Regions from separate parts of the Sphingobacterium sp. UBA6320 genome, predicted to be linked through region 3. Evidence: riboswitches for the same ligand, from Rfam matches in the RefSeq annotation. Region 3 holds a riboswitch; each other region holds the start of a gene.
What was found. Region 3 has a riboswitch for S-adenosylmethionine ahead of B3P23_RS03775 (5-oxoprolinase). Riboswitches for the same ligand answer to the same signal wherever they lie in the genome.

Region 1: another riboswitch for S-adenosylmethionine. It lies ahead of metE (5-methyltetrahydropteroyltriglutamate--homocysteine S-methyltransferase); the one in region 3 lies ahead of B3P23_RS03775 (5-oxoprolinase).
Region 2: another riboswitch for S-adenosylmethionine. It lies ahead of B3P23_RS05095 (O-acetylhomoserine aminocarboxypropyltransferase/cysteine synthase family protein); the one in region 3 lies ahead of B3P23_RS03775 (5-oxoprolinase).
Region 4: another riboswitch for S-adenosylmethionine. It lies ahead of B3P23_RS07935 (methylenetetrahydrofolate reductase); the one in region 3 lies ahead of B3P23_RS03775 (5-oxoprolinase).

The regions. Positions count from the first base shown of each region.
Region 1 covers NZ_DJTA01000028.1:136,705-139,893, forward strand. The annotation lists gene B3P23_RS17495 (response regulator transcription factor) at 1-204, shown strand, start outside; gene B3P23_RS17500 (phosphatase PAP2 family protein) at 378-1,034, shown strand; SAM riboswitch class I at 1,110-1,214, shown strand; gene metE (5-methyltetrahydropteroyltriglutamate--homocysteine S-methyltransferase) at 1,370-3,189, shown strand, end outside.
Region 2 covers NZ_DJTA01000008.1:283,614-286,802, forward strand. The annotation lists gene B3P23_RS05095 (O-acetylhomoserine aminocarboxypropyltransferase/cysteine synthase family protein) at 1-1,261, opposite strand, end outside; SAM riboswitch class I at 1,490-1,604, opposite strand; gene B3P23_RS05100 (prephenate dehydrogenase) at 2,193-3,035, opposite strand; gene B3P23_RS05105 (pyridoxal phosphate-dependent aminotransferase) at 3,048-3,189, opposite strand, start outside.
Region 3 covers NZ_DJTA01000007.1:215,249-218,437, reverse strand. The annotation lists gene B3P23_RS03780 (S9 family peptidase) at 1-1,106, opposite strand, end outside; gene B3P23_RS03775 (5-oxoprolinase) at 1,687-1,950, opposite strand; SAM-I-IV-variant riboswitch at 1,986-2,079, opposite strand; gene B3P23_RS03770 (RNA polymerase sigma-70 factor) at 2,365-2,937, shown strand; gene B3P23_RS03765 (FecR family protein) at 3,000-3,189, shown strand, end outside.
Region 4 covers NZ_DJTA01000013.1:52,377-55,565, reverse strand. The annotation lists gene B3P23_RS07940 (DUF2723 domain-containing protein) at 1-487, opposite strand, end outside; gene B3P23_RS07935 (methylenetetrahydrofolate reductase) at 642-1,598, opposite strand; SAM riboswitch class I at 1,660-1,765, opposite strand; gene rimM (ribosome maturation factor RimM) at 1,931-2,458, opposite strand; gene B3P23_RS07925 (30S ribosomal protein S16) at 2,596-3,117, opposite strand.

The DNA of each region.
Region 1 (3,189 bases), on a different contig from region 3:
GAATTATTAAGGTTACTTTGTTTAAAAAAGAATGATGTACTGACAAGAGAAGAAGCACTTTTAAAAATCTGGCATGATGACAATTATTTCACAGGGAGAAGTATGGACGTTTTCTTAAGTAAACTGAGAAAATATCTACGAGATGATCCAAAAGTTGAGATTGTTAACGTACATGGAAAAGGCTATAAATTATTGGTCAGCTAATATACATTTACTCCGAATAATAAAGAGATGTTAAAACATCTCTTTTTGTTTATCTTGCTACAATGAAAATATCAATAACAATTTTTTTTATCCTTTCTATCTTTTGCTACTCTCCATCTCTTTATGCGCAAAGAGATACTTTACAAAAAAATAATGAAGATTTTGACACCAGTATGAGTCAAATAAATTATAAACAATTAATAGTACCCGCTGCTTTAATGACTTATGGCATAATCTCCTTAAACAGCCCATACCTCAAAAATAAAGATCAACAGATAAATAATTCCATAAACAATGATCCATCAAAAACATTCAAATTTGATAATGTCAGTGCTTTTATTCCTTCAGCAGCTGTTTACGGTCTCAATTTCCTAGGTGTCCCAAGTAAACATAACTTCAAAGAACGTCTAGCCATTAGTGCGATCGCTCATGCCATCACCTTATCTACGGTATACACGATCAAACAGACCACTCCTACTTTGAGACCAGATCGTGCTGATCATGAATCATTCCCATCCGGACATACTGCTGTCGCATTTACGGGAGCCGAGATGTTATGGCAAGAGTATAAAGATCAATCCATTTGGTACGGTATCGCAGGATACACAATAGCTGCGGGTACAGGGTACCTCAGAATGTACAATCAGAAACATTGGTTTTCGGATGTCGCTATGGGAGCAGGTATTGGTATCATGGGAACAAAAATAGCATACTGGCTATTACCCCTATTTGATAAACATTTGCAATCAAGAAAGACAAGTTACTTAACCATGGCAACTCCATTTTACAATGGGAAACAACTTGGTGTATCTGCTAATTTTCAATTTTAAGCCTTGATTTATTGTCATTTTGATATAAAAGTTACAAAATATTTGTTTTTATAAAACTAATTCCGATATTTACAGCGCTTATAGAGAAAGGCAGAGGGAATAGACCCAATGAAGCCTTAGCAACCTGTCGATTGACAAGGTGCTACATTCTACCCCATCAAAAAGTGGGAATGATAAGCTAGACACAAATATATCTTGTGCCCTCCTCTCTAAAAGCAATCAAAAAATTTAGTAAATAGATTCAAGAATTTTTGATCGTTTTTTATTTCAAATAAAAAAAATCCATCTAATTTCTTGCTTCGTTAAGGTTGAACAAATAAAATAATTTTATATTTATGTTACTAACGAACAACTTAGGTTACCCACGTGTAGGTGCCTTCCGCGAGTTGAAAAAGGCCAATGAAGCATATTGGGCTAAAAAAATCAGCGCGCAAGAATTATTGCAGGCTGGACTGAAAATCCGTGAAGGCAACTGGAAAACTCAAAAAGATGCTGGCATCGATTTGATCCCTTCAAATGATTTTTCATTTTATGACCAAGTATTAGACTTGACTCTAACTGTAGGTGCTATTCCAGCACAATACCAATCACTCTTAAACAACGAAGATAAAGGATACAATTTGGACCTTTACTTTGCAATGGCGCGTGGTTTTCAACAAGATGGCGTTGATGTAACGGCAATGGAAATGACAAAATGGTTTGATACTAACTACCATTACATTGTTCCAGAATTCGTAAAAAATCAAGAATTCAAATTGACTTCAGAGAAATTCTTAAACGAATACAATGAAGCAAAATCTTTAGGTATCGAAACTAAGCCTGTATTAATCGGCCCAATCTCATACTTATTATTAGGTAAAGAAAAAGAATCTGGTTTCAATCGTATCGATCTAATCGATAAGTTGGTTCCCGTATATGAAGAAATCTTAGGCAAATTGGCTGCTGCTGGTGCAAAATATGTACAAATTGACGAGCCATTTTTAGCTTTAGATATCGATGATGCAACACGTGCTTTATACACTAGTGTATTTACTAAATTAGCTGCTGCTGCTCAAGACATCAAAATTATTGTAACGACTTATTTCGAGGCATTACGTGACAACGAAGAAACCGCTCTAAACTTACCAGTTTATGCTGTTCATGTTGATCTAGTAAGAGGTGAAAATCAACTCGACACTATATTAGCTAAAGTTCCTGCTACATTAACACTTTCATTAGGTGTTGTTGAAGGACGTAACATTTGGAAAAATGATTACGAAAAATCTTTAGCACAAATCAAAAAAGCGGTTGATGCTCTAGGCAAAGACCGTGTATTAGTAGGACCTTCAAGTTCCTTATTACATGTACCTTTTGATTTAGACAATGAGGATAACGAAGAATCATTGCCTAAAGAAGTTAAAAATTGGTTAGCATTTGCTAAGCAAAAATTAGCAGAGGTAAAAGATCTAGCGATCTTAGCTGAAGGTGAAGTAGATGCAAAAACTGCGGAGCGTTTCGAAGCTAATAAAGCTGCTGCAGAAGACCGTCGTACATCTTCTTTAATTCACAAACCGGAAGTCAAAGAGCGTACTGCAAACATCACTGACGACGACGCAAAACGCACATCTTCATTCGCTGCTCGTAAAGAAGCACAGCAAGCTAAATTTAACCTTCCAGCATTCCCAACTACGACAATTGGTTCATTTCCACAAACAAAAGATGTCCGTAAATGGAGAGCTGATTTGAAAAAAGGTGCAATTACTCAAGAACAATATGACAAAGAAATCGCAGAGGAGACAGAAAGAACAATCCGTCTTCAAGAGCAATTAGATATCGATGTATTAGTTCATGGTGAATTCGAACGTAATGACATGGTTGAGTATTTCGGAGAGCAATTAGCGGGTTATGCCTTCACTAAGAATGGTTGGGTACAATCATATGGCTCACGTTGTGTAAAGCCTCCTGTTATTTATGGTGATGTTTACCGTCCTGCTGATATGACTGTTCGTTGGTCTTCATACGCCCAAACTTTGACTAACCGTCCGGTAAAAGGGATGTTAACAGGTCCAGTAACGATCTTACAATGGTCATTCGTACGTAACGATCAACCACGTTCTACCACAACTTATCAGATTGCATTAGCAATTTTGGATGAAGTACAAGCATTAGAAAAAGC
Region 2 (3,189 bases), on a different contig from region 3:
CGACATGCTCAATTCCTACCGATAACCGTAATAACCCAACAAATACTCCTGCTGCTTTTTGTGCCTCTGCACTGAGTTGCTGGTGTGTTGTAGCGGCTGGGTGGATGATCAATGATTTTGTATCACCTACATTTGCTAGATGGCTAATTAACTCTAGGCTATCTATAAAAGCATCGGCTTTAGTGACATCGCCTTTTATCTGAAAAGAAAGAACCGCTCCATATCCATTTTTTAGGTATTTCTGTGCATTTGAATAACTTGGTGAGCTTTTCAAGCCCGGATAGTTCACTTGCTCAACTTGCGGATGCGCTTCTAACCATCTAGCGATTTCTAGGGTGTTGTCTACATGACGCTGAACACGTAGCGAAAGCGTTTCTAGACCTTGTATAAGCTGGAATGAGTTGAAAGGTGATATAGCCGGTCCGAAATCACGAAGGCCTTCCACACGTGCACGGATTGCAAATTGGATGTTGCCAAATGGACCATCTGGGCCAAATACATCTGCGAAGACCAATCCATGATATCCTTCAGAAGGTTCAGAAAATTGTTTAAATTTACCATTGCCCCAGTTATATGTACCACCATCAACGATGACACCGCCAATACTTGTTCCATGTCCGCCGATCCATTTTGTCGCAGATTCGACAACAACAGAAGCACCATGCTCTAGCGGTTTGAATAGATAGCCCCCAGCTCCAAAAGTGTTATCTACGATTAAAGGTAAATCGTGTTTTTTAGCAACTGCAGCTATTTTATCAAAATCAGGAATATCATAACTTGGATTTCCAATTGTTTCTAAGTATAATGCTTTCGTATTTTCATTGATCAATGACTCAAACTCCTCAGCTGTTGTCTCTTTCGTGAAGCGGACCTCAATTCCAATTCTTTTAAATGCAACTTTGAATTGATTGTATGTACCACCATAAATATGGCTACTCGACACAAAATTATCACCAGCCTCTAAAATATTATTTAATGCGATGAACTGCGCAGCTTGACCAGAGGCAACCGCCACTGCAGCAACACCACCTTCTAATGCAGCAATGCGTTTTTCAAAAACATCTGTTGTCGGATTCATCAGACGGGTATAGATGTTTCCAAACTGTTTTAATGCAAATAAGTTAGCGCCATGTTCCGCATTTTCAAATACGTATGAGCTGGTTTGATATATAGGTACTGCACGTGCGCCAGTAGTTGGGTCTGCAACTTGTCCTGCATGAACTTGTAGAGTTTCGAATTTTAAATTTTTATTTGTAGACATGGTTTTTTATAATTAATTAGTTGAATATTTTCGTGAATATTATAGAGTGAGGATCTGCACATGTAGATGCACTTGCTATCCATTAAGTAAAAAATGGATAGATCTAACAATAAAACATAAACATGTGCTCAAACATTCGCATTGAAGTTGATGCAAGAGTTGTAAATGTTACGTTGGTAATTGAACTTACCCTGTTGTTTTTTTGTAATGTAAATATCATTGTCGTTTCATTTATATCCTCCATAACAATATTGATATGGACAGGAATTGGCACCTTTTCAAACGTATTTTGAAGGTTGCCAGTGGGTCATTGAGCCAGTCTCTCGCCACTTCTTTATAAATCAAGACCTGATTGAAAGGTTTTGATTAGGTGTATTTCGATTCGATCTACGTTGCAAATATATGTCTTGGAATTTAGAAACCAAAATATTTTGAATTATTTATTTAATACATGAGTAAGAAATGTAGTTTCTTTTTCTTGAGAAAAAGGTGTAATTATTAAATATGAAGAGTGTTAAGTAATTTAGGTTAATTATGGAATCAAAAGAAAACAAAGGATAAGGGAGATGTGCGTCTTCGCATTCTTAAAAGGTGAAAAAAACGCTTTGCACAAATCGGTTACAATTCGACATCTATTCGTAAAGTAGCCGCCAATCCGCTATAATTCCCATTATTATCTATCTGTCCTATAAGGACAAGAGTGATATCGGATATGCTGTTCATCAAGAAGAGCATTTACACATTGATCCTAGTAGAAATAAAGGTTGAATCAAAAGAACAAGTTGATGATTCTCTTAGTTTAGAGAAATGGTTGATTGTATGTGATCGCACAATGGCCGATGATGATGGCTGCGAACAAAAAAATGCTAGAAGTATTGGCTTCTAGCATTTTTTAACTTAAGTGAACGACCCTAAACTAATAACAGGAGCTTTATTTTATAATGCGCTTTATTTTATTAGATTTTTTAATCAACTTATGTAATTGTGTATAGTTTTCCTCTTGAATAGCATCTTTCAGAGCTTGCAACTGTTTAATATTTTCTTCCAATACTTCTAATACGTTTACTCTATTTTGTTTAAAAATAGGTGTCCACATATCGGGAGAGCTTTTAGCCAAACGTACTGTGGATTCAAATCCAGAACCCGCTAATTCAAATATCCTGCCCTGTGATTTTTCTTTTTCTAATACCGTTAAGGCTAGCGCAAAAGAAGTCAGGTGGGAGATATGTGAAACATAAGCGGTATGGGTATCATGTTCTTCCGCAGTCATAAATGACGTGCGCATTTCCAGTTGTTCAGTAATGGAATCTGCGAGTTCAAAAGCGTCTTCATCAGATTTAAAAGCCTCCACGTAGACCATCATTTTATCTTTGAACAAGTTTGGTAAAGCTGCTTCTGGGCCAGAATATTCAGTCCCTGCCATAGGGTGAGCCGCCACATACCGACCACGATTTGGATGTTCTGAGATCAATTGTAAAATATTAAGCTTAGTAGATCCCATGTCAATAATGACTTGGTCTGTTACTAGATCTAATAATTTTGGTGCCAACGAGATAATCGCATCCACAGGAGCCGTGAGAATAATGACCTTGCATTTTTCTAGTGCCTCTTCCAACGTTGCTTTCTGATCGATAAAGCCAATTTGCAATGCTTTTGTTAAGTTAGCATCACTTTTGTCGACACCAAATACCTGATCACAAAAATGCTTTTCTTTTAGTTTCATGGCGACTGAGCCACCAATTAAACCGACGCCAATAATGGCTATATTTATCATGTTATTTTAATCTTAATTCGTTTCTTTAACTTCTTTAATTCGCTCAATAGCCTCTTGCAACACTTCAACTGAAGCACATAAACTAATTCTGATATAGGAGTTTCCAGCAGTTCCAAATATACCTCCTGGAGTAATGAAGACACGTGATTGATTT
Region 3 (3,189 bases):
TTCTTAAAATTAGTAGGAACAATTAATTCAAATAGTTGTACCGTTCCTTTAGCAGGTGCTACAAAATAAATTTTGCGATTGTCCTTACTCCAGGTAAAAGAGTTTACGGTACCATCCCAATGCGCGGTTAGATTTAGTCGTTGAGAAGATGCTTTATCAAACACAATGATATCATTTTTATCCGCTTCGTAACCATCCGTTTTCATGCTCAACCAAGTCAACTTGGTTCCATCCGGACTGTAAGTTGGATTGGTGTCGTATCCAAGCATTCCTTCAGTTAGATTGGTTGTTTGCTTGGTGGCAAGATCATAACGGTAGATATCCGTATTGGTACTTACAGCATAGTCCGTACCAAATTTTTTCTTGCTCACATATAAAATCGCTTTACTATCGCGCGTCCATTCAAAATCTTCCGATCCGCCAAATGGCATTTGAGGACTGTAAAATGGCTCGTCTTGTAACAGATCAATTGCTTCACCAATTTTTCCATTATTATAGGAAGCCACGAATGGATGGTTAAATTTTCCATTATTAAAAGTATCCCAATGACGGTAGTCCAGATTGTCGAATACATAGGCATCGGACTTTGGTAAATCCTGATATTTATCTGTACTGTGATACTTTTTGATTAAAACAGCTTTGCTGAATAATATGTATTGACCATTTGGAGATAACTTGACATTTTCTAATTCAGTATCGCTATTTGTCAATTGTACAGCTTCACCCTTATATCTGTTCTTTTTCCAAAGCTGACCTTTGAACAAATAAATAATATCACCATTTTCTGTTATCTGTACCACAGACTCGCCGCCTTTTTCACTGGTTAGGGGAGTAGCGTTGCCTGTCTCCAATGATAAGGTGTATAAGTTTTTCTCTGAGCTGTTGGTCTCCACAGCGTAATTAGAGACACCATATACCAATGTTTTACCATCAGGAGAGATTCCTTCGGCAGAAACACGGCCTAATTTCCATAGGGTTTGCGGGTCTAATGGAGTTTTTGCTGGTGTTTCCATATTAACAGTTAGTTTCGTTTCTTTCTTTTCTTGCGCCATAGTTGCCGAAGCACAAAGTAATACAGAAAGCGTTATTAAAGATTTTTTTTTCATCAAAATAATTTATTTTAATAAGGAGTGTGATCATGGATTGAGCTCTTTTCACTCGATTCATAAAAAATACAATTATGAGCATGCAAGATACAAAATCTACTTTATCTAATGTAATTCCTATTTTCTATTTAGGAAGGCTTTTGACGAAGTCATTTTATAAAAGCTTTGAAAATTTTAGGTAGATACATATTATGTAATGATCAGGTGATCATATCCGTATTTTTGGGAAATTAAAGCAGAGTATCAAATAAAAAATGCAGATATGCTTGGCACAAACTATCGATGCATCTTTTGTTTAGAGTATTAATATTGTGCTCGCAATTGGAAATAAATCAGGAGAGAACTATTGTTTAAAGTAGATATGATAAACGATAAATATACTTTTAAGGAATATAATTTTGTAAAAGCTTCAATTGTTCGAAAATAATAAACAACTGAAGCTTATTAGTAAAATAACTGAACTACTTTTTGTAAGCTTGATATCCTAATCTTTTTAATGCCAATTTAGAGTATAACAAGCTGTGGATCTGATTCATTAGACTAGTAGATAAATTGCAAAGATCATGTCGTTCTGACTATCCTACTGAACAATTGGAACAAGCGTGTTTTTTTCTAATCGAACTGCTACATACTTGACGGAGGTAAAACCATCTTCTCTTGAAATAATGTTGGAAAGGTCTAAACCTCTTTTAGAAAAAGTACTGATGAGAGCCGTGCGAAATGTGGATTTGGAGGAACCCCAGCCTTTTTCCGATACCGTATCATTGTTGAGTTGTATCAGTTCATTGATGGTGTAATAACTGAATTTTTCCAGTAAGTGTTGATAAAGATTTGGTGTTGACATACAATTTAAAAATTTAAAGGATTAAACCATAAACTGTATCCAGATATTTTTGGTCGAAACCCATATTAATTTACCACCGCGGTTACTTAACTCGGTTGGTATTGCATCGTGCAATTCTGAATACTCTACAAAGTTAGTAGATTTTATTTTGAATCAAAATTTATTTTAAAATAATTGGATGATATTCTTTTCCCGCATAGGTCTATGCTTAACTACATAGATTTTGCTATAGCTTCATGATCAAGTTTGATATGGATATTTTTTTGATGCAGTTACGCGATTCCTTTATTGGGGTAAAATACCGAATACCCGAGTTCTCGATGGTTAACTGTCTTGTTTTCTTTTAATTATTATTGTAGTTTTGGCCCATCACATGGATTCGTTTTGTAGATATTCGACAGAACGGGGATAAAAATGAAAAACAACTATAGCTCACTCGATAATTTAACTTTACAAAAGTTGATCCGAGCTGGAGACCAAGAAGCATTTAAGATCATTTATGAAAGGTATTGGGATAAGATATTTGTAATCTGTAATAACAGGCTTCCACAGACAGATATTGCGGAAGATATTTTACAGGATATCTTTGTTTCTCTTTGGAAAAACCCCAAACTTGACGAAATTCAAAATCTTGAAGCCTATTTGTTTCAGGCAACTAAATTCTCTATTATCAAATATTTAAACCGATCTTCTCGAGTTGAATATATTGATCATACCTCCTATGGTCTGTTGGATCGGATAGAAGAACTTAATTTGGATGATGCCTTGAATTCAAAAGAACTTCAGCAACTTATTTTTCAGGAGATAGAACGACTACCGGAGAAGACCAAAATTATCTTTAATTATTCTCGAATCGACAATCTCAATAGTAAGGAAATCGCTGAAAAATTGAATATTTCACCTCGTACTGTTGAAAATCAAATAAGTAAAAGTCTAAAACATTTGAGGATTTTTATAAATAATTTGAAATCTTTATTATTTTTTTAATTTTCGGCGTGCGTTGATTGATACTTGTGGTACTTCTATTATAGACCACGATTGTTAATCATATGAAATCGCAACAAGAAATAAAAGAAATTATTGCCCGTATCAACCAGGGTACGGCTTCTAAGGATGAGATCCGCCAATTTCAGCTTTGGTATAATAGTTTTGACGATAGTCAGACCGAGGTTGATAGCGATGTCCCTCTTGTTGAACTCCAACAGAAACATTGGGAAAATATAAACAATCGTATCGCTC
Region 4 (3,189 bases), on a different contig from region 3:
TTAATATCGCCCAAAATACTACTGCAGTACACAAGGAGGACATCGCGTAGACCTCTGATTCTACTGCTGAATACCAAAATGTATCGGAGAAACTATAGGCTAAGGCACCGACAAGACCTGCTCCCATAATTTTAATAACTTGATTTTTATGAATTGGTTTATCATCAGAATGACTGATCTTTTTTCCTAACGCTGTAATGGTCCAAAATAAAAATAATACTGTCAAACCACTGCATACAGCAGATCCGATATTCATCCAAAAGGCAATCTGAGCCACATTACCTAATGCAAAATTTGAAAAGATATTCTGTACCATCAGAAACAATGGTGCTCCTGGCTGATGAACAATCTGGAGTTTATAAGCTGAAGCAATAAACTCACCGGTGTCCCACCAGCTTGTTGTCCGCTCAGCCGTAATAATAAAAACTACTGTTGCTATGATGGCACATAGCCAGCCTAACATATTGTTCACTTTCTGATAGCTCATGAATGATCCAGGTTTAATTGATGATATATAATCAATTAAATATAATGAAAGAAGATTTCAATTGAACTAGATTAACTTTTTTTAACAAAAAAATACAGCCTATAAAAAAAGCCCGCTACATTTACGTGGCAGGCTGATCGTTAAATAGGTTGATTTAGAATAACTTTTCTACAATACTTTTTGTCGGTCCGGGATTACTCATGGTGTAAAAATGTAAAACGGGAGCCCCGAAATCGATTAATTCTTTACACTGCTGTACTAGCCATTCTTCTCCCACTTGTCTTACATCAGCATTACTTTTACATGCGGAGACCGCTTCACTCAATTCTTCGGGAATATCCAAATGGAAAATCTTAGGTAGGGTAATCAATTGCTTTTTAGTTGTCAACGGTTTCAATCCGGGTATTATAGGAACATGAATACCATTTTCTCTACATTTTGTAACAAACTCTTTGTATTTTTCTACATTAAAAAACATTTGGGTCACGATAAATTCTGCTCCCATTTCTACTTTCTTTTTTAACCATTTGAAATCTGTATTGAAGTTTGGCGCTTCAAAATGTTTCTCTGGATAACCCGCTACACCAATACAAAAGTTTGTTTTTTCAGATATAGCAATATCTTCATGGAGATATTGTCCCTGATTCATATCAACCACCTGTTGCAATAAATCCGTTGCAAATGCATGTCCACCATCTGTTGGAATAAAATCAGAATCACCTTTTCGTGCATCTCCCCTTAGTACCAGCACATTATCAATACCTAAGAAATTTAGATCAATTAATGCATTCTCCGTTTCTTCTTTCGTAAATCCTCCACATATAAGATGAGGAACAGCATCCACTTTATACTTATTCATAATAGCGGCACAGATAGCAACTGTTCCTGGACGTTTACGATAAGCCACACGCTCTAATAAACCGCTTTCGTGTTTCTTATACATATAGTCTTCTCTATGATAAGTCACATCGATAAAGGGAGGCTTGAATTCCATTAGTGCATCCATTGTTTTAAAAATACTCTGGATACCTTGCCCCTTGGCTGGAGGCAACAATTCAAAAGAAAACAAAGTTTTTCCTTTGGCATTACTGATATGATCAACGATTTTCATTAATTTTTTTTAAATATGATTTTGGTTGGCTTACATCGAAATGCACAAGTAAACTTGTTTCAACTTATCTTTCCCATCTCTGAGTTGGGGTAGAATGTAGCACCTTATAAAATAACAGGTTGCTAAGGCTTCATTGGGTCTAGTCCCTCTGCCTTTCTCTATAAGCATCGGCTAATATCGGTAATAGAAATTTATAATCAAAATAATATTAGAAACTTGCTCAAAAAATTATACGCTTATAGCGCTATAAAAACAAGATCAGATAAAATAAATAAGCCACTACACATCTTTGTGTAGTGGCTTATATTTCTTCATGTTCGATAGTGAAGATGTTAAATTTCTTTATACAACTCAACTAAGCCTTCGGGCAAATCAACCTCCAATACTTGATCTTCTGAATCAATACCGAGCATTAAATCATCATTTAATGGGAACATAAGCTCCTTGCCATTGAAATCAACGGTGGCTATAAATTGTTGTGGCATTTCTTGCACATGTGTAATTTCTCCAAGTTCTCCATGTACCTCATCAATCACTAGATACCCAATTAAATCCGTATATCTGAAATCATCAGGATCACGTTCAGGCATTTTATCATTAGGCAGATATACCTTCTTACGGACTAAGGGCTGTGCTTTATCGATATGATCTACATCTTCCAAATTCAAATAAGCGGTACTATTGGTTTGGTATTTAATATTAGCAACAAAATAAGGAACTAATTTTTTATTGACTTCAACAAATAAGACATCAAAATCTAGATCTTGATAATCTTCAAATTCGAAAAAAAGCTGCAGCTCTCCTTTTAATCCTCGTGTTTTACTAATATAACCGATGTAAAAACTTTCTTCTATGGTCATGTTCTAATTTGAAAGGGCAAATTTAAAAATATAAATACAAAATTGCAGTACTACTTTGGAAATAGGAGTTATTTTCTTTTTAAAAAAAAAGCCGGATCATGTCGAACCGGCTTTCTTGATACTGTATGAAAGAAAAATTATCCTTCAGTTTCTTCTGCAGCAGGAGCTTCAGTTTCTTCTGCAGGAGTTTCCTCTGCAACTGGAGCATTTTTAGCAGCAATAGCAGCAGCTTTTTCTTCTTTTTTCTTAGCTTCAGCAGCTAATGCAATTTTCTTAGTTTCAGCTTTTGTATTAGCTAAACCGTCTTTCTTACCAGCGATTCTTGCATCATTAGCTTCAGTCCAAGCAACAAATTTAGCATCAGCAGCAGCCTCATCAAATGCACCTTTTTTAACACCGCCTAATAAGTGTTTTTTGTATAAAACACCTTTATCCGAAAGGATAGTACGAGCTGTGTCAGTAGGTTGAGCACCTTTATTCATCCAATCCAAAGCTTTTTCAAAATCCAAAACGATAGTCGCTGGATTTGTGTTCGGGTTGTAAGAACCAATACGGTCGATGAATTTACCATCACGTGGAGCACGTGCATCTGCTACTACTAAGTGGTAAAAAGGACGTCCTTTTTTACCATGTCTTTGCAATCTGATTTTAGTTGCCATGTTTTCTTGTTATTTATGTATTCAACATATCCCCCGTACTTCATGTAAGAGGGGACGCAAAGATACAAAGGA